DNA from 3 places in the Idiomarina sp. 28-8 genome. Region 2 is predicted to be linked to each of the others. Evidence: predicted binding sites of a transcription regulator. Region 2 holds the regulator's gene; each other region holds the start of a gene.

Region 1 (7,000 bases), on a different contig from region 2:
ATGTGCAGCAATTGCGGGCCGCCTAAACTGCGCATGTTCGATAACGTGTCGACCAGAGTATCGACATCATGGCCGTCTATCGGACCTATGTAATTGAACCCCAGCTCTTCGAAAATAGTTCCCGGCGCCATCATGCCCTTCATGTGCTCTTCGGCACGGCTGGCAAAATGGCGAATATGAGGGAGCGGGCTGAGTAATTTTTTGCTGCCTTCCCGTAAAGAGGTATAAAAACGACCTGACAATAAGCGGGCAAAATGATGGTTCAGAGCGCCAACGTTTTCTGAAATAGACATGTCATTGTCGTTCAGCACGACCAGCATATCCGGTTTTATATCACCCGCATGATTCATGGCTTCAAATGCCATACCTGCGGTCATTGCACCGTCACCGATAATAGAGACGACTTTCTGTCGCAGGCTTTGTCTTTGTGCGGCGACCGCCATTCCTAAAGCTGCTGATATAGACGTACTTGAATGCCCGACTGAGAGCACATCGTATTCACTTTCTTCGCGCCAGGGGAACGGGTGAAGCCCGTCTTTTTGACGAATAGAGTGCAACCGTTGTTTACGCCCGGTCAGAATTTTATGTGGGTAAGCCTGATGGCCAACGTCCCAAACCAGCTTATCCTCTGGTGTGTGATACACATAATGCAGGGCAACCGTCAGCTCTACGGTGCCTAAACCTGACGCGAGGTGGCCGCTGCTTTGGCTCACTGAGGTCAATAAAAACTGTCTAATTTCTGCGCACAGGTCCGGCAATTGCGTTCGTGGTAAACGGCGCAGGTCAGCGGGGGAGTTAATTTTATCAAGTAACGGATATTGTTGAGTCATTCAGTTAGTGGTCCCGCTTTAACAGCAAGTCGGAAAATTGTTCAAGTCTGTCTGTATTGTAAGGGATATCGCTTAACGACTGTAGTGCTTTATGGTGTAAGTTTTGCAGGCGTTGCTGAGCACCTTCTATCCCAAGCAAACGCACGTAAGTTGACTTCTCAGACGCGGTATCTGAACCCTGAGGTTTGCCCAGAGCTTCAGTGTTACCTGTTACGTCGAGGATATCATCCTGTACTTGAAATGCCAGCCCCAGGTAATGAGCGAACTGCTCAAACTTTTTCCGCCATTGTTGTGAATTGTTATTACCGCACAACACACCCATAGTGGCGGCGGCTGTTATCAACGCGCCGGTTTTACTTAAATGCATTTGCTCCAGAGCGTCTTCAGTGAGGATTTTAGCTGTCGCCTGTAAATCTATTGCCTGACCTGCACACATTCCGCGGGCACCGCTGGCTTTAGCCAGTACCTGAACCAATTGCAGCTGTCGTTCACTGGGCAATTGTTCCATACGGTTTTCGGTTAAGACTTCAAAAGCCAGTGTCTGTAGCGCATCTCCGGCTAAAATGGCTGTCGCTTCGTCGTAAGCAATGTGGCAAGTCGGCTGACCACGGCGCAAGTCGTCGTCATCCATTGCTGGCAAGTCGTCGTGAATTAACGAATACGCGTGTATTAATTCCACTGATGCGGCGGCTCTAAGAGCATCGTTTTTATTAGCGCCACAAATATCGGCAACAGTCATCAGCAGGTAAGGGCGAATACGTTTTCCGCCCATTAACACACCGTGCTGCATGGCCTGATTCAGACGCGAATTCAGGGTTAACTGCGCAAGCGTTTGCTTTAAGAAGGTATCGACTTGTTCTCGTGTTGCTGCTGTTAACGAGTTAATCGTCACATCAGTTCTCCATTGCTTTCATCAGTTTCAGATTGCTGCTCGGCCAGCAAGGTTGTCACTTTTTGCTCGGCTTGCTGCAACTGCTGCTGGCTGGAACGTGATAAGGCAATGGCTTGTTCGAATTTCTTCAGCGATTGCTCAAGCGGTAAGTCGCCTTGTTCCAGTTCATTAACCAGCTGTTCTAACTGCTCCAGAGCCTGTTCAAAGGATTGCTGTTTCTGTTCGTCTGCCATAGCTGAGTCTGCCTTAATATCTGTGATGAGCCGCATTGCTAATAGAATGAAAGTTAATTATCCGATAAAGAATCCGGAATGTCAGCCGATGATCTCATTATTCCTGTGTAAGATGAACAGATGTCGCTTGTAAGCGCGACGCGATTGTTTAAGAATGAGCACAGCAGCATAAATGAAAACTCAAATCGGGGAGGAAGGCTGAGTGGATATAGCAACGCTCGTAGGAATTATCGGTGCCGTTGGCTTTGTCATTGTTGCTATGGTTCTGGGTGGGGATATTGGTCTGTTTTTAGATACTCGCTCATTCTTTATCGTATTCGGCGGTTCATTATTTATAACCTTAGCGAACTTTTCTCTAAGCCAGTTTCTGGGTACGGGGAAAGTGGTTGTTAAGGCGTTTTTCTTTAAAATTGAACACCCGCAAGAGCTTATCGACACTGCTGTTGAAATGGCAGACTCTGCGCGTAAAGGTGGTTTCCTGGCACTTGAAGAAGCGGAAATTCCGAACAAATTTTTTCGCAAAGGCGTAGACATGCTGGTTGACGGTCACGATGCCGAAGTTGTCCGCCAAACCTTGTCTAAAGACATAAAAATGAGCTTTGCCCGCCATGAAGAGGGCGCCCGGGTATTTAAAATACTGAGCGATGTAGCACCGGCTATGGGTATGATTGGTACCCTGATTGGCCTGGTTGCTATGCTGTCTAATATGGATGACCCGAAGGCGATAGGACCAGCTATGGCCGTTGCTTTGTTAACAACGCTTTATGGTGCCTTTTTAGCCAACGTTATTGCCATTCCTATTGCTAATAAGTTATTGCTACGGGCCGAACAGGAAAAGCTGAACCGGCAACTGATACTGGATGCCATTTTAGGTATTCAGGATGGTCAGAACCCTCGTGTCATTGAAGGTATTTTACGTAATTACTTAGCTGAATCTAAGCGTATTGGTAACGAGGATGAGGACGAGTAGTTATGGCCTCAGAGAAAGTCAGAGACGAAGAAGAAGAGGACTGCAACTGTCCGCCCCCGGGATTGCCCATGTGGATGGCAACCTTTGCCGATCTCATGACTTTGCTCATGTGCTTCTTCGTGCTCTTGTTGGCTTTCTCGGAAATGGACGTGCTGAAGTTTAAGCAAATAGCCGGTTCAATGAAGTACGCTTTAGGCGTGCAGAATAAAATTGAAGTGAAAGACATTCCTAAGGGTACCAGTGTTATCGCTCAGGAGTTCCGTCCCGGGCGGCCAGAGCCAACGCCCATTGAAACTATCCAGCAGCAGACCGTGGAAATGACGCAGCAGATGCTCGAGTTCCAGGAAGGTGAATCCGACTTTGCCGGTGGTCAGCAAACTGAGCGGGGCGGTCAGGAGTCCGACAGCGCGGATGACGAAAAAGAGGCAGAAGCGGAAAACACTGAGGCTATGACGCAGGTATCTAAGGAGCTTATGCGTCGTATCGAGCAGCAGCTTGAGAATGAGATTAAAGCCGGTACTATTGAGCTTGAGCAGCACGGTCAACAAATTATCATTCGCATACGTGAACAAGGCTCATTTCCTGAAGGCTCGGCATTTTTACAGCCGCAGTTCCGGCCTATTATTCAGCAGGTCGCCGGGGCACTGAAAGATATTCCGGGTGAGGTCACTATTTCTGGCCATAGTGATAATGAAAAGCTGGTATCGGAAATCTACTCATCAGACTGGGATCTCTCCAGTAAGCGGGCGGTTGCGGTTGCGGAAGAAATGCTGAAAGTAGACGACTTTAGCGAAGACCGTCTGGTGGTTATGGGCTATTCCGATACTAAGCCATTGGTGCCGAATAACTCGGAAGAAAACCGCAAGCGAAACCGTCGTGTTGAAATATCCGTCATGCAAGGTAAAGCGGCAGAATCTGACCCGGTTGATGTTATCGACTGAGCGCTGGTTTCTGCCGGGCATGACACGTATAATTGCCCACTTTCCTAAAGACTTGACGATTTTGCTATGAAGTTTGTTGTTCGCCTGCACGCTGAAATTACCATTAAAAGCCGTTCTGTTCGTAAGCGTTACGGTAAAGTACTGACTAATAACCTGCGTAAAATACTGGCTCCGGTTGACGACTCGGTATACGTCAAGTGGCTATGGGATCGCATCGAAGTTTCTGCTGATGGCGACGACTCTCAGGTACGTAGTGAAATCAAAGAGATTCTGCAAAACACCCCCGGTATTTCCTGGTTTGCCGAAGTTATAGAACAGCCATTAACCGATTTTGATGCGGTTGCCGAACTGGTTGGTGAGCACTGGTTAAAGCGTTTGCCGGGTAAAAGCTTTGCTATGCGGGTTAAGCGCAAAGGTAATCACGAATTCAGCTCACAACAGCTAGAACGTTACGTCGGCGGTTATTTGCTGGAACGTGTTCCGGATACTTCTGTAAACCTATCTAATCCGGACCTGGACATTGCGCTGCAAATTACTAATCAGATTGTTCATTTGGTTGGAGAACGAGTGAATGGCTTAGGTGGTTTTCCTATTCCGACTCAGGAAACCGTACTGTCATTGTTAAGTGGTGGCTTTGATTCCGGCGTTGCAACCTATGATTTTATCCGGCGCGGTGCGCGAACTCACTTTTGCTTTTTTAATTTAGGCGGTGACGCCCATGAAGTCGCAGTGCGTCAAATAGCCTATTATTTGTGGAAGCGATACAGTTCGTCGCACCCCATTAAATTTATTAGTGTTGATTTTGCCCCTATTGTTGACGACATTCTGACAAACGTGGATAACGGTCAGATGGGCGTGGTGTTAAAACGGCAAATGCTAAGGGCTGCGGATAAAGTCGCTCGTTATGTAAAAGCGCAGGCGTTGGTAACCGGTGAAGCTATGGGGCAGGTATCCAGTCAGACTCTGTCTAACCTGAGGGTAATTGATCAGGCTACGTCAGCGTTGGTTTTACGCCCGCTAATAACCAAAGACAAACAGGAAATTGTGGATGAAGCAAAGCGCATTGGTACCGAACCATTGGCTAAATCCATTCCTGAATATTGTGGTGTTATTTCTAATAAGCCCACAGTTAAAGCCATTCCGGCGGTTATCGAAGCCGAAGAAGCAAAGCTTAACAAAGATTTACTGGATCAGGTGGTACGGGCGTCAAACGTACTGAGCATGCAGGATATAGCGACGCAAACAGACGCAGAACTGGCACTGCCGGATACCACAACGGAACTCAGTAGCGACACAACCATCATAGATATTCGAAACGATGAAGAAATTGAAGCAGCACCCTTGTCAGTAGAAGTTGAGGTTATTGAAATTCCATTTTTCAAATTAGCCTCACAGTTTGCTGAACTGGATCAAAGCCGGGAATACTTGCTGTACTGTGATCAAGGCATTATGAGCCGGATGCAGGCTTTGTTATTGCACGAAAATGGCTATAACAACGTATCGGTTTATAAGCCCTAATTTAGAGAGAAGTAGACTATGCTGGCAAGAGCCCTATTTTTTGTTGTGTTATCGACAGCCACCTTTCTCTTTTTGTGGCAGTTTCCAAGTACCGGAGCTCAGAGCATTCCGCATCTGGATAAGCTGGTTCACTTTGGAATTTTCTTTGTTCTGGCACTGACCTTTCACAGAGCGTTTGCATTGTCAGCTAAGCTGTCGCTACTGATTCTGGTTTGTTATGGCTTATTAATAGAAATAGCCCAGTCTTATGCGCCCGGGCGTAGTGCCGACGTTTATGATTGGTTGGCAGATGCCAGTGGGGTTGTTGCTTACTTTATTTTGCACCATTTACTAAGCAAGAAGTCGCGTTAACGCGACTTCTTCTTTTTATCCGTTTTCTTTTTCACTTTTTTCTTCGACCGGGACTTTTCTGTCGACGGAAACTTATATTGAGGTTTTAACCCTTCAATTGTTCGTCTGTCGAGTTTGGCGTCCAGGTAACGCTCGACACGTCCCAGTAATAAAGCATCATGTGCTTCTACCAGTGATATAGCCGTTCCTTTTTGTCCGCCGCGGGCTGTGCGCCCAATACGGTGCAGATAAACATCGGCCTGTTTAGGTAAGTCGTAGTTAACAACCACGGTAATGTCGTCTACATCCAGCCCTCGAGCAGCTATATCAGTAGCTACTAAGGTAATGTCCGTAGTTTGTTTAAGCTCGTTCATGATGCGCTGACGATCGCTTTGTGGCATATCGCCCCGTAGCGTGACAATTTTACGGCCGGTACCAAACTGGCTGCGCAGGAAGTTTGCAATAAGTTCCACGCGTTCACGTGTTCTGACAAAGACAAACTGCCGGCCAGGATGAGTCTGAAGCACATTCATTAGCAGTTTGCGTTTATGTTCATCGGTATCCGCTAAATAAACCCATTGAAGAATTTTACCACGCTCACGCTTTGGTGGTTGCACATCAATGTATTCAGGTTCTGTTAATAACTCGCGGGAAAACTTAATAACGCCAGAGCTGTTTAATGTTGCCGAAAGTAACAACGACTGCTGGCGATGACGTGCCTGCAATGCCATTTCTTTTACTGTTGCTGCAAACCCCATATCCAGCATGCGGTCGGCTTCATCAATAATAAGCCACTCAATGCCTTCCAGGTTGTATTGCTCGGCTTCGAGCAAATCCATGAGTCGGCCAGGTGTTGCAACCAATATGTCGTGTGTCTTTTCTAATAACGACAGCTGCGAACCATAATTGATGCCCCCGGTGACAACCACAGAGGTTAATCCGGTTTTGCCCTCAAACTGTTTAGCCTGTTCATGAATTTGTTCAGCCAGTTCGCGCGTTGGAGCCAACACCAGTATACGAGCTGGTCCCGGTTGCTGACGCGGGAAATCCAGCAAATGCTGCAGTGCCGGCAGCAGGAAAGCCAAAGTTTTACCTGTTCCTGTTGGTGCGCTAATGAGTAGGTCGCGACCATCCAGGGCGGCAGGAATACTTTGCTGTTGTACTTTTGCTGGTTTGTTCAGTTCGGCATCGCGAAGAACCGCTATTAAGCGGTCATCGAGGTCAAACTCTTCCCAGTCTGGCGTCATGTTATTTTCCTTGAAATCGTCTTGTCTGCTGCAATTAAC
Region 2 (7,000 bases):
ACAGTCATGAACGGTTTGTCCCGTTATCTTTTGGCGTAATACTTAAGCATGCTGGGCACATCAACTATCAGAGCAATACCACCATCGCTGGTAATTGTTGCTCCGGCCATTCCTGGCGTACCCTGCAGTAACTTATCTAAGGGTTTTATAACCACTTCTTCCTGACCAATCAGTGCGTTCACCACAAAGCCAACTTGTTGGTTACCAATTTGCACAACCACTACATGGCCTTGTTCTTTACGACTTGAACCATCATGGTTACGGACTAGCCATTTTTCCAGGAAGAACAACGGAATCGCCCGGTTACGTACAATGAGAGTCAACTGACCGTCTACGGTATTGGTGCGCTTCATATCCAGGTCGATAATTTCGCTGACAACAGCAAGCGGCAAAGCAAAAGTCTGATCTTTTACGGCCACCATCAGCGTCGGCAATATTGCCAGAGTCAGTGGCACTTTAATCAAGAGCTCAGTACCTTTACCTAACTCTGAATTAATTTTAACGCTACCGTTGAGCTGACTGATTTTGGTCTTAACCACATCCATGCCAACACCACGACCGGAAATATCCGAAACTTGTTCTTTGGTCGAGAAACCTGCCGCGAAAATCAAGTTATAAGCATCTTCATCGCTTAACCGTGCAGCGGAGTCTGCGTCCATAATGCCTTTTTTAACGGCAATACCTCTCAGTTTTTCAGCGTCCATACCGGCACCATCGTCTTTAATCGACAGCATAATATGGTCGCCTTCCTGAGACGCCGATAAAGTAACGGTTCCTGAGCGCGACTTACCATTTGCTTCACGCTCATCCGGCATTTCGATACCATGGTCAACAGAGTTACGAACCAAATGCACCAAAGGATCGGCCAACGCCTCAACTAAGTTCTTATCTAAATCGGTTTCTTCACCGTACATCTCAAGATTAATTTCTTTCTTCAGGCTACGAGCCAGGTCACGGACAACCCGGGGGAAACGACCGAACACTTTCTTAATTGGCTGCATCCGGGTTTTCATCACTGCGCCCTGCAAGTCACCAGTGACAACATCCAGGTTGGAAATAGCTTTGCCCATTTCAGCACTGTCTGACTCGTCAGAATTACTCAGGCTCAACAGACGGTTTCTGACCAGTACCAGCTCACCGACCATATTCATAATTTCGTCTAAGCGCTTGGTATCAACCCGCACAGTAGTTTCAACTGGAGCAGGCGCTGGTGCAGCTGGCTTTTTATCTGCAGACTGAGCCGCTGCTGGTTTCGCTTTAGGCTCTGATTTCGGCTCTGGCTTAGCTTCTGGCTTAGATGCTGGCTTTGCCGCAGGTTTTGGCTGCGCTTTGGGTTCAGTTTTTTCCGGCGCAGGCTCGTTAGCCGACTTATCACCTTTCGGTGTCGGTGCTTTGCCACTGCCATGCAACTCGTCCAGCAAGGATTCAAATTCGTCGTCTGTAATCTCGTCGTCTTTTGCGGGCTCTTTCTGCTTTTCTTGTTTTTTCTCAGCACTTTGAGGCGCTTTCCCGCTACCATGAAGTTCATCCAGTAATGACTCAAATTCATCATCTGAAATTTCATCACTGTCTTCATTTACCTTGGGTTTGGACGCCGCTGGCTTATCTTCTTTTCCGGGACCTTTGCCTTCACCATGCAACTCGTCCAGCAAAGCTTCAAACTCATCGTCCTGAATTTCGTCAATGCTCTCGCTGCTGCTTTCTTCAGCTGCAGGTTCTGGTTCCGGAGCTGTTTCCGCGGCAGGTTCGTCTTTTGGAACCTCTATAGGTTCTTCGTCCTCAGACTCTGGTTCACTTAACTTATGCAATAATTCCAGTAACTCGGGTGAAGCTGCTTCAGGATCTTCTTTAGCGCGCACCTGCGCAAACTGAGTATTGATAGTATCCAAAGACTGAAGAATCACGTCCATCAAGTCGGAAGTGACAGTACGTTGACCATTACGCAGGGTATCGAATACGTTTTCCGCACCATGACAGGTATCAACCAGAGCTCCCAACGACAGGAACCCGGCACCACCTTTAACCGTATGAAAGCCACGGAAAATAGCATTTAACAGGTCTTTGTTTTGCGGATCATTTTCCAGTTCAACTAGCTGTTCAGACAGTTGCTCGAGGATCTCTCCAGCCTCGATCAAAAAATCCTGCAGAATGTCTTCGTCCATATCAAAGCTCATGCGACTGATGCTCCTAGAAACCTAAACTGGACAACAAATCGTCCACTTCGTCTTGTCCGCCAACCACGTCATCGCGTTGATCAGCATCGATAATTGGGCCTTCGGCATGGGCTGCATCTTTCTTAGGCGCAGACCCTGCTTTTTCCGCGTTACGACGTTCTTCTTCTTTACCAAATATCTTCAGCAATTCAATCAAGTTCTTTTCAACGTCTTCGACCAATTGAATAACCCGACGAATAACTTGCCCGGTAATATCCTGAAAATCTTGCGCCATAAGCACTTCAGTCATTAACCCATGCACTTGAGGCATATTTTCACCACAGCGCTTAAGTACGTCATCGACCTCATGACATAAAGACTTGAATTCATTTAACTGAATATCGTTGCTCATTAACCGGTTCCAGGCCGGCATCACTTTCTCGACACGATGATGCATATCGTCTGCGAGTGGCAGACAGGCTTCTACAGCATCCATGGTGCGGTTCGCGGCGTCTTCAGTTTTTTCAATGACATACAGCAGACGATTTTGCGCGTCCGGAAGATCATCCTGCGTCATTTGCACAATGCGAGGGTCAACCTGAAAGTCCTGGAGCGCTTCGTGGAGGTCTCTTGTTAACTGGCCTACAGAGGTAAACAACTTGTCATTACGACGGTTGTAAACATCTTCCAGTAATTGGTTAGCCTGCTGCTGTTTCCCGTCTTCCAGCAAGGCTACTAATTCCTTGGCTTGCTCCAGAGAAATATCATGGGCGTTATCAGACATAGTCGTTCGCCCTTTAGCTGATTCGTTCGAAAATCTTGTCGAGCTTTTCTTTCAACGTTACGGCTGTAAATGGTTTTACAATGTAACCATTTACTCCAGCTTGAGCTGCCATAATGATCTGCTCTCGTTTGGCTTCCGCCGTTACCATTAACACCGGTAAATGAGCCAGATTATCGTCTTTGCGAATTTCACGCAGCAAGTCGATTCCCTGCATACCCGGCATATTCCAGTCGGTTACGACAAAGTCGAAATCACCGTTCTGCAACATGGGCAATGCGGTATTACCGTCATCGGCTTCCTGTATATTGGTAAAGCCAAGATCACGAAGTAAGTTCTTAATGATTCGTCTCATTGTAGAAAAGTCGTCCACAACGAGAATTTTCATATTTTTATCCAAAGCACCCTCCACTGAGGCTCTCGATTACAACCAAAGTTTATTCAACCCAATTTTGCATTCGCGACTTCAGTCGCAACATTGCCTGACTGTGAATTTGACTGACTCGTGATTCACTCACGCTCAGCACTTCACCTATCTCTTTTAAATTCAATTCTTCGTCATAATACAACGAAAGCACCAAAGCTTCACGTTCTGGTAACGAAGATATTGTCGAAACCAACGCTTTATGAAACGCAGCATTTTCAACATCTCTTTGTGGTTCATAAGCTGAACCCGTTACCTGCTCTGGCATGATAGCATCTTCTGATACACCAAGATCTTCAATACCAACAATTCGTCCCGTGCTGACATCCCGCAAAATATGATGATATTCATCCATACCCATATTCAGCTTTGCGGCCACTTCCGTGTCTTTTGCATCGCGTCCGGTTTCATTTTCAACCTGACGAATGGCTTCCAGTACGCGTCGATGATTACGATGAACCGAGCGCGGAGCCCAGTCACCACGACGAATTTCGTCCAACATAGCACCACGAATGCGAATGCCGGCAAAGGTTTCGAAACTGGCGCCTTTACTGTTATCAAAGTTACGCGCAGCTTCTAATAAGCCAATCATGCCTGCCTGGATCAAATCATCCACTTGCACACTGGCTGGAAGTCTAGCCATCATATGGTGTGCAATACGCTTAACCAGCCCGGTATGCTGTTCAATAATAGCATTTCGATTGTCAGCAGTGGCGGCATAAACGGCAGCTTTATTCATTGGCAACATCCCGCTTACTCTCGTTATCGGCAGAAGTTATCAATTGTTCAAGAAAAAATTCTAAATGCCCGCCGGCTTGAGCCGGAACAGGCCAGTCAATGGCTTTCTTAGCCAAAGCTTTTATCGCTAAAGAAGCCGGCGATTTTGGGTAAGCCAGTACCATAGGTTGTTGTTTTCTAACAGCTAAACGCAAGTTGTCATCAAAAGGTATAATCGCGGCAAGCTCTAAAGCAACGTCTAAAAACCGATCGGTTACTTTAGTTAATTTATTGAACAATACTTGTCCGTCGCGCAGATTTCGTACCATATTGGCAACCACCTTGAATTTAAACAGGCCCTGCTCCCGGCTCAATACTTTTATCAGTGCATATGCATCAGTAATTGATGTGGGTTCATCACAAACCACTAATAAAACATCCTGTGATGCTCTGGCAAAGCTGACAACGGTATTACCAATACCCGCTGCAGTATCGACAATTAATACGTCATAGTTCCCCTGAAGCTGGCTGAAGGCTCTAATTAACCCGGCGTGTTCAGATTCGCTCAAGTCCACCATAGAGCGCGTTCCCGATGTTGCCGGAACAATTTTGATTCCCGCCGGGCCTTCAATCAGAATATCCTCTAACTCGCACTGCCCACTCAACACATGAGACAGGTTGCGCTCAACCCGCAGGCCTAACATAACATCGACGTTAGCCAGACCTAAGTCGGCATCCAGCACTAATACTCGTTTGCCCTGCTTTGCCATTGCGATAGCCATATTCAGCGACACGTTGGTTTTCCCAACGCCGCCTTTACCACCAGTTACCGCAATAACTTTTACTTTCGATTGTTTCATTCTTCGCAGACCGCTTGCTTGATCCATCGGGCGTATCTCTTTTCTGACTAGATTGATAACAGCTTCATATTATATTGACTCATTCAGCGAGAAAACGCCTCATTCCAGTACGATTTTGGCACGTCTGACACTGAGGAACAAATGCTTTTATCAAGCAGGCGCTCGGCCTCGGCAACCATAAAGTTCGCATCCGCTACCCGAATGTCTTCAGGCACTTGCTGGCCATTTGTTAAATAACCAACCGGTAAGCCATGTTCTATAGCTACGCTGATACTCTCACCTAAACTTAAGCATTCGTCCAACTTAGTGAAAATACAGCCAGACAAAGGCAGTGCTTTAAATTGCTTAACAGCATCCATCAGCACCTGGCTTTGTGATGTTGCAGACAACACCAGGTAAGGACGAATCCGCAATCGTGAATTCTGAATAAGCTGGCTTAACTGTTCGTTCAAACGCTTGTCGCGTTGACCCATGCCTGCCGTATCAATCAAAATAAGACTTTTTTGACGTAGCGCAAGTAATGCATCTGCCAGTTCCTGTGCATTTTTTGCCACTTTGACCGGACACCCTATGATACGACCATAGGTTTGTAATTGTTCACTGGCACCAATACGAAAGGTGTCGGTGGTAATTAAAGCCACTTTATCGGCACCATGGCGTTGCGCATAACGAGCGGCTAACTTCGCAATGGTCGTGGTTTTACCGACACCGGTAGGGCCGACTAAAGCAACCGCTCCACCGCGCGTCAAAATGTCGTCAGAGGTCGTATTCAACTGACCTTCTAATAAATGTAGAGTCTGTTCCCAGGCTTCGTCATCTGATCCGCCTTCAGGAATAAAACAGGCAATCTGATCGGCAACTCGCTCGCTCAAACCCATATCCATTAACCGGTTCATCAGCATAGAGCGGGTTGGTTCTTCACGATCCATTTCTTGTTTCATCAAACCACTTAACTGGTGTTCCAGCAATTGGCGAATACCATTGACCTGAGAGCGCAGTTCAGCAATAGCCTGGGAGTCGTCTGCTGCTGGTGCGTTTATTTGTTCAGGAAAAATATCGTCGCTGAGTTGAGAAGCGTTAAATTCTTGTGGCTCGGCTTTCGGCTCTGGCCGTTGTGCCGGTTCAGTAGTCGCTTGCGCAGCAGTGCGCTGTGCGGGCTGTGCAACCTGTGCCTGACGTTGCAACAGCTCTTGCAAAGACTCAGCCGGCACTTCCGGTGTCTTTGACGCAGCCGGCTCATTTGGGGCCTGCTCAGCCATTGGCTGTGCCTGTTGCGCATCGGGGTCAATGGCTGCAACCAGCTCAATACCACCGTTTACTTTCTTATTGGACAGGATAATCGCATCCGGACCTAAGGTTTCTTTAACCTGTTGCAATCCACGGCGCATATCTTCGGCAAAAAAGCGTTTAATCTTCACAAGCGACTCCCGTTACTCTTGTGTGGCGGTTTGTTCACCACCGTTTTGTTGTCCACCAATTGAGCTGACAATGCGAATTTGTTTATCATCCGGTACTTCCTGATAGGACAACACGCGCATACCATCGGTAGCGTGACGCGCAAATCGCGCCATGGTTGACCGCAGAAGCCCGGAGGTCAGCAGTACTGAAGGTTCACCATTCATTTCCTGCTGCTGATGCACTTCGCGTAATGACTGTTGCAGGCGTTCGGCCAAACCAGGTTCGATTCCGGCGCCTTGCTGATTTCCGTCATTACCAGCCATTTGCAATGATTGATGCAACATCTGTTCCAACTCTGGTGCCAAAGTTATGACAGGCAATTCCGCCGCCCCTTCAGCAATGTCCTGAACAATTAACCGGCGCAGTGAAATTCTGACTGCAGCCGTCAGTACTTCTGGGTCCTGGCTACGTCCTGCATACTCAACCAAAGTTTGTACAATGGTGCGCATGTCACGGATCGCGATGCCTTCGTCCAGTAAGTTCTGCAGTACTTTCACAAAGTTGCCCAGTGACAATAGATCCGGAATCAGCCCCTCAACCAGCTTAGGATGAGTACGCCCCAGACGATCCAGCAATTCTTGTGCTTCTTCGTGGCCCAGCAGCTGAG
Region 3 (7,000 bases), on a different contig from region 2:
GTCTTTGAGAGAAGAGTATTCGTCGAACTTAACGGCCATTAGCGTCTTATGTAAGGCCAACAACTCATAGTAATTTTCAATTTCAATATTCATATTTCATTTCTTATACTTTTTCTGTCACGCCAGTTCAACGACGTTGACTATTTCTTTTCAGCTGTACGGCCCGGTAAGGCATTAATAGAAGTCAAAATCTCACGTGTAATTTTTTCACGTTTGCCAAGATCAGCCATGCGGTTCGGTGTGTCGATGTTCAATGCAAAAAACACTGGGCCCTCTGGCCACTCAACCCAACCAACCCACCAACCAAAGCTGCCTTCCCAGCCGGTTTTTGCTCGCAAAATCCACTTCCGCTCAGCTTCAACAATCATCAGATCTTTTATCAACCGTTGATGTTCTACCGCAAAAGGCTGTTCGTTAAGGTAGAGCCTTTGCAAAAAATCAATCTGTTCGTTGGCAGAAATAGCCAACTTCCCATCCAGCCAATAATTACGGATATCGTCAGACGGAGCTGCATTTCCATAATCAATGCGCTTTAAGTAGTCTTTCGCTTTTTCCGCTCCAATACCTTCCGCAAACTGCTGATAAACCCAAACGGTTGAGTTGCGTATAGCCGAGCGCAGGTTCTGGTCACTATTGTGTCCGGCAAAACTGCGTTCCACTCCATCCCACTTAAACACCTCAAACTCGTCCTGAACGACGCCTGCATCAAGGGCAAAAAGCGTGTGTGGGATCTTAAATGTTGACGCAGGTGAAAACCGTTTTGCAGCTCTTTCTTTATCGAACACAAATGTCGTCTGATCATTTTCACGCCCATCGACTACGACAATAGTGCCCTGAACTTCATATTTTTCGAATACGCTTCCCCAATCAGAGCGCTCCTGAGTCTCCGCACACACGGGAACGGCAAAGCTCAATATAAAAAGCATGATTAAGCTAAATTTCATGTTGTCTCCAAAAGGTCTGGCGCTACGTTTTGATTCTATGGCTTACTTTACTGGCATCTGTGGAAATGGTGCTTCGACAGTCCTTAGGTTCCACAACTATTTACTACACCATAGCCAGCAAGAGTACCGCAATAAAATTTACGTTACACGAAAGTGACGCTGGCCGCTCGGGCGGCTACACTGTGCATTATTACTCGCTTTAACGGAGGCTCTATTATGCACGGCAGCTCACTTGGTCAATTCGGCAACTATCTGCGAGAAAAATGGGCCTCCCCGCGTCGCGTTCGGTTCTGGCTGTTGGTACTGATTATTCTCTACACCTTGCTGGGCTTTTTTGCCCTACCCTGGGTAATCCAGTACGTTGCGGTGAATACGGCTAAAGAAGATTTTGGCCGTGAGTTGCGCATAGAGTCGGTGCAAACCAACCCGTATACACTAACGCTTAGAATGAATGGCGTTGCGCTAAATGACAAAGATGACCGGCAGTTACTTGGCTGGGGCAATTTGTTCGTCAACCTGGAATGGTCGAGCATTATTGACCAAACCTGGACTTTCGAAGCAATTCAAATAGACAAGCTAATAATTCAGGAAGAACGCTTTGCTTCAGGTGAAACGCGCTTCTCACGTCTTGCCGCCGATAGCTCTGGCCCGGAATCGGAGAAAAAAGAATCAGGGAAAGAAGAGCCTGCGGAAATGCCTGCCTTACGCATCAGAGACTTTAAGTTGGAGAACGGTGTTCTGCGTTTTGCTGACAATCTAAAAGACGTAACAGCTGCTGACGATGCCGAACCCAAACAGGTGTCACTGGCTCTGCAGAACATAGGCCTTTCCGTAAAAGATTTCACCCTACAAAATGACGCGAGCTTCCCGCTGCGCCTGAATGGTCAGCTTACAAAGGGCGGTAAACTCGCCTTCAACGGAACTTTTCAATTATTGCCGAGCCCAGCTCTGGAAGGAAATGCCGAAATTAACGAGTTGGCGTTTAAGCAGGCAGCCCCTTACCTGCAGCAATTTATGAACGTGCAGCTTGAAAACGGAACACTGACCCTGAATGGGAAAATGAGTACCAATGCACAACAACCTTTTGCTTTTAAAGGCTCTGCCAGCATTAATACACTGAACATCAAAGAAGCCTCTAACGACGAGACTCTCCTTGGATGGGATAGCCTTAAAACCGAACAGTTTGATTTGAACATAGCAAACAACGAGATTGAAACAGCGCCCATTGTCGTTAAAGGCTTGTCCGGTCGGGTGGTCATTAACCAGGACAAAACCACTAACTTCGGACAACTTGTCGTTGATGCGCCGGCCGACACAAAAGACGATACGAGTAAAAGCGAGGAAACCAAACCGTTCGGTATCACTATAGAAGGTGTTGAGCTGTCTGACGGCGACATTCAGTTTTCCGATAACTCTCTGCCGCTGCCCTTCTCTACAAGTATTCACACACTAAGCGGAGAAGTGTCTACTTTGAGTTCCGATTCGTCTGAGCCGGCACGGGTGAAGCTTGAAGGCGAAGTTGCAGAGTATGGCCTGGCACAGGTAACCGGCACCGTTCACGCCTGGCATCCAACGCGCCAGACGACTGTTAATGTCAGATTCCGTAACCTTCAGATCCCTGAATACTCTCCTTATACCGTGAACTTCGCTGGCCGAAAAATAGCAGACGGCACGATGGATCTTGATCTCGACTACACCGTTAATGAGGAAAAGCTAGACGGACAGAATAACTTGGTGCTACATGACCTGAAACTGGGCGAAAAAATGGAATCCAGCGACGCAATGGATCTCCCCCTGGACCTCGCCATTGCATTGCTGCAGGACAGCGACGGTGTCATTGACCTAAATCTGCCGGTAAGTGGAGATGTTGGCAACCCGCAGTTCGACTTTGGCAAAGTTATCCAACAGGCCGTTGGAGACGCTATTAAGTCTGTCGTTACCGCACCTTTCAGCTTTTTAGCTAACCTTGTGGGCGCGGACTCAGAAGAAATGGGTAAAGTTGAGTTTCCGGAGGGACGTACCCATTTGCTCCCTCCCCAGCGTGAGCGCATTGCTAAGCTTCGCGAGGCCCTCAATGAACGTCCTGCTCTGGCTCTCGAACTAGCCGGTCCATTCAACCGGGCTTTCGATGCTCCTACTCTGAAAGAAGATAAAGCGGTGAAAGTTTTACGACAACGTCTGGCGGAAGAAGGAAGCGAGGTAGAGGAGCCAAGCCTGACAAGCGAGTCAAGTCAGGCCGCTATGGAGGCAATATTCTCCTCTCATTACCCGAACACAGAACTCGAAGCCCTGAAGGACCGCTTCACTGAAAAACCAAGTGAAGCATCCAATGAAGAGAAATTCGACGCTCTGGCCTATCGCAACCACTTAGCTGAAAAGGTTATAGCAGCGCAGTCGATTACAGATGAGGAGCTCAAAGCTATCGCAAATGCACGTGCAGAGGCAGTGCGTGATGCTTTGGTCAACAATTCTAAGAGCGGTATATCTGCTGATCGGGTACGTATTAGAGAGCCTCAGGAAGTCGATTCAGTAGAAAGCGAACGCATTGCCATGGAACTAGCTGTTACAACGGATTAAGCCGCTCACGTGGTTGGAGCACAGCAATATTCGTCAGCAAGGACGCTGTCGGTAGAACTGACATAATAACCGGTAAACCTCGGGCATGTGCTCTTTCATGTTCTGTGGATCTTCAAAAAAGGTTTCGCTACATACCGCGAAAAATTCAGCCGGGCTGGTTAACGAATAGCCATCAAGCGGTAACGGCCTATGATGGATAGAATCACTCTGCAACCTCTCCCAGGCCGCAGAAAAAATATCGTGCCATTCGCCGGGCTTCATATCCGGATGCATCGGCGGCGCACCGTTAGCACCATCGCGCAACATATCGAGTTTGTGGGCAAACTCATGAATAACGACATTACTAGCCTTTCCATGACGAGCATGAGGCCCTGTTTGACATACCGACTGCCACGATAAAATAAGCGGACCACGCAACCATGCCTCCCCACTTAACCCCGGGCTTTGAGGGTGAACAACGCCGTCGTCGCTACGATACGGACGATTAGGAACAAAGTCCCCTTCGTAAAGAATAATGGTGTATAAATGATCGTACCAATCTAACCCAAGGTGCAGAACAGGTACGCAGGCCATGGTCGCTATTTTTAGGCACATCGCATCGGTGAACTGAAAATCCCCGCCTGATGCAAAGTTTTTACGAACCAGAAAACGGAACGCCATATCTCGCAGTGCATCGCGCTCCGCCCCTTGATAACGAGCCATTACCGGCCAGTCAGCTACCGCGGACTCCCACTCACTTATCGTGAAACCCATTTTTCTAATGCGTCTATTCTCAAACCAATTGCGTAATCGCTTAAACATGGCGTCCTCGGCGTTGAACAGAAACGCAATAGTGAAATTGATTAACTACTTGGTTTCGCAATAGTTTGCACTCCTTTCCCTGAAAACACCCAGCCGCTTAGGCCGTCCTGGTTAATCTGAATGGCCATAAAGTCTTTGCCGTATCGTATACGTTTAACGTCATGGTCAGTTCCGGCCGGAACATCGAATACAACGCTGCAACCCGACTTATTAGGGTAGCCACATTCCCAGTTGCTGTATGCCGAGACAGCTTCCGTAATTTTTACTTTATTGCCGCGATCACTAGCAATATCGGCAGCCCATAGACCCAATATCACCAGGCAAATAGCGATGATTATTCCAATACTCAGTTTCATTGCCCACTCTTTAATTCAACGACAAACTCATCGAGAGACCTACCCATATCGAAAACACCAAAGTCAAAATCAACGTAGTAGACAGTACCAACAGAATTTGTAAAAAGCACGTTATCGCCTAAGGTGACGGCAAAAGGGCTGAGCTCCATGCCATTAAGGTAGGGCTTGTATGCATTCGCAATCTGCTCTTTGTCTTTCTGAAGAATTAGCTCAATAATTTCCAGGTTTCTATCCGGTATTTTCTCGGCAAGCTCCCGATACAAAGACACATCAATAAACTTTCCTACAATATCTGTGTTGTGATCAGGGGGAGCCAAAAGTTTGTCCTTTGTATTCCATAGAGTCGAAGGGAACTATCTTACCTGTTGAAATTAAAAAATTGCCAGCACCTTTACTTAACTTGATGACTCTTTATATCAACAATTCAAGGGTTAGGTGCTGAACTCATCAAAAGTACTTAGCAGACGTCTATTCGGGGGGAGCAAAGCGCCGAGGTTAGTCCTCAGCGCCGCTATCAGACTCTTCTGACTTGGTCGCCTGTTCCAGCATTTTTTCGCGGAAACTGTCCAGGCCTTTCATTACTAAATCGTAGGTTTTGTCGACACCACTTTCGACTTCGCCTTCATATGCTTGTAAGCCTGTAAGAATATTTTTGGCGTCATCAAAGCCTTTTTCAATACCGCCAGTAATAGCTTCCATGAAATTATTCAGAGTGTCTTCTTCCGATTCGCCCGGGTTCATCTCCTTGTAACGACCATAAAAATTGGTCGCAAAAGAAACAATGCGATCTGCCGTGGCCTCGGGAGAAGTATCAACGCCGGAATCGTAAATTTTCTGCGTGGCATTTTTGCCCATTACCGGTTCCAGCTCAGCGTTAATGCCTTCCAGCGCCGTTTTGTACAATAAGCTGAGCGAATCATTATTACTGTTCAGAGATACCCGCTCGTGAGCGCGCAAAATGCCAGCATTGTTTGCCTGCTTAGACTGCGCTGCCATCTCTTTCATACTGTTGCGGTTGTCGTCAGTTTTTGCGGGGCTATTCTGCTTGCCAGAGCCCGTTACGGAGGTGCTATTACCTGTAGTAATTGACATAATATTGCTCCTGAAAAGTTCGGCTATAGCTTGATTTTAGTATAGCCCGTAACTTGTTAACGGCAGCTACTGGTTAAAGTTTAATCTTTTTCCACAGCAGCATTGACCAGCCCAAGTATGCTCATTACTAGCTATTAATAACCACTTTCTCAGCATTTGGAAATAACGAGCCAGCTCGGTTAAACACCACGTCGGTATGTTTTTTCGACAGCGTGATATCAATTGCATTTGAGCTCTGATTGAAAACAGTCACAATTCTGTCAGCTTTCTGAATACGAGCTACCTTGTGTTTGTTAATGAGTTTCCCCAGAGACGGCACGACCCTGGCCAAAGGAGTATGAAGAATCCGTACGGAATCTCCCGTTTCTTGCAAAACATGTTCGGGATTATTTAAACGCGATGAGCGAAGCATAAAAAGAACAACAACTAATGAAAGCGGCCCTAATAAGCTTAGTAAGTAAAAATACTCCATTCGATACTCCTTTTCTTTTTGTTGCCTTCATCAGACAAGCTATCAGCTACAGATTGAAGAAACGAGGCAAGGCAGATGCCGCTTACAGCTTCAAGATCCCTCTCTTCCATTTTCCTGACAATCACCAAAACCTCCGGAAGTTTAATACTGCTGCGAGTAGCAAAACGGCAATTACGGTTATAAGGGTTGTCATAATTTGTTATCTTCTAAAAGACATATAAAGCGCATACTGTCATAAACCACACAACTGAGAGTGCTAAAACTGACTTTAGGTTAGCTGAACTCGCATTCGTTTTTATTAGAATATAACCAGAATATAGTGCAGGAACTACAGCCAAAAAGCCGCCAACGCAAAATCCCATAAAAAAACCAGCAATTTGAGCCCAACCGTCACCAGTCAAACTTACTACTAGAAAAATAAGCACGGCCAGCGCTACGGATGCTATGAGTAAGTTGAAAGACAGTTTTTCCGCCCGTTTAAGATCCATTGAATTCAATAATAGCTCCTTAACTCATAACCTTTGAACATACGGGTGGACACTTAGTGGACATTTAGTAATCAAGTGGTAAACAACTCCCGAAACAAGCGCTCTGACTCTTTTAATCCTTCCTCGGTGAACACAACAGACTTTGCCTTACCGACCGGGTTACCAATGAGTCCTTTTTCGTGAAGTCGGTTCATTGCATCCCAGTCAAAAGACTTCCAAGCCCGACTGTCATCATGCAATGCTAGATATAGCAAAGCCAAAACGGACTCA

What was found. The regulator FliA, encoded in region 2, starts transcription of late flagellar genes. The targets are predictions, from matches to a motif close to CTAAAGNTNNNNNNNNNNNNGCCGATA.
Region 1: the regulator FliA is predicted to act here: its motif matches at 2,020-2,046, upstream of pomA (flagellar motor protein PomA).
Region 3: the regulator FliA is predicted to act here: its motif matches at 5,828-5,854, upstream of RJ32_RS13595 (DUF5610 domain-containing protein).

The regions. Positions count from the first base shown of each region.
Region 1 covers NZ_DF266792.1:140,097-147,096, forward strand. Annotated here, with positions in the region: gene dxs (1-deoxy-D-xylulose-5-phosphate synthase) at 1-830, opposite strand, end outside; gene RJ32_RS10875 (polyprenyl synthetase family protein) at 835-1,722, opposite strand; gene RJ32_RS10880 (exodeoxyribonuclease VII small subunit) at 1,719-1,955, opposite strand; gene pomA (flagellar motor protein PomA) at 2,158-2,925, shown strand; gene RJ32_RS10890 (flagellar motor protein MotB) at 2,928-3,866, shown strand; gene thiI (tRNA uracil 4-sulfurtransferase ThiI) at 3,933-5,384, shown strand; gene RJ32_RS10900 (VanZ family protein) at 5,403-5,735, shown strand; gene srmB (ATP-dependent RNA helicase SrmB) at 5,732-6,961, opposite strand; gene RJ32_RS10910 (universal stress protein) at 6,996-7,000, opposite strand, start outside.
Region 2 covers NZ_DF266790.1:80,634-87,633, reverse strand. Annotated here, with positions in the region: gene RJ32_RS05190 (chemotaxis response regulator protein-glutamate methylesterase) at 1-8, opposite strand, end outside; gene RJ32_RS05185 (chemotaxis protein CheA) at 24-2,174, opposite strand; gene RJ32_RS05180 (protein phosphatase CheZ) at 2,188-2,937, opposite strand; gene cheY (chemotaxis response regulator CheY) at 2,951-3,334, opposite strand; gene RJ32_RS05170 (RNA polymerase sigma factor FliA) at 3,372-4,097, opposite strand; gene RJ32_RS05165 (MinD/ParA family protein) at 4,090-4,962, opposite strand; gene flhF (flagellar biosynthesis protein FlhF) at 5,019-6,353, opposite strand; gene flhA (flagellar biosynthesis protein FlhA) at 6,366-7,000, opposite strand, start outside.
Region 3 covers NZ_DF266794.1:4,215-11,214, forward strand. Annotated here, with positions in the region: gene RJ32_RS13565 (hypothetical protein) at 1-93, opposite strand, end outside; gene blaOXA (class D beta-lactamase) at 141-926, opposite strand; gene RJ32_RS13575 (DUF748 domain-containing protein) at 1,161-3,521, shown strand; gene RJ32_RS13580 (zinc-dependent peptidase) at 3,555-4,322, opposite strand; gene RJ32_RS13585 (hypothetical protein) at 4,364-4,678, opposite strand; gene RJ32_RS13590 (hypothetical protein) at 4,675-4,995, opposite strand; gene RJ32_RS13595 (DUF5610 domain-containing protein) at 5,174-5,770, opposite strand; gene RJ32_RS13600 (hypothetical protein) at 5,898-6,242, opposite strand; gene RJ32_RS13605 (hypothetical protein) at 6,449-6,739, opposite strand; gene RJ32_RS13610 (DUF6429 family protein) at 6,802-7,000, opposite strand, start outside.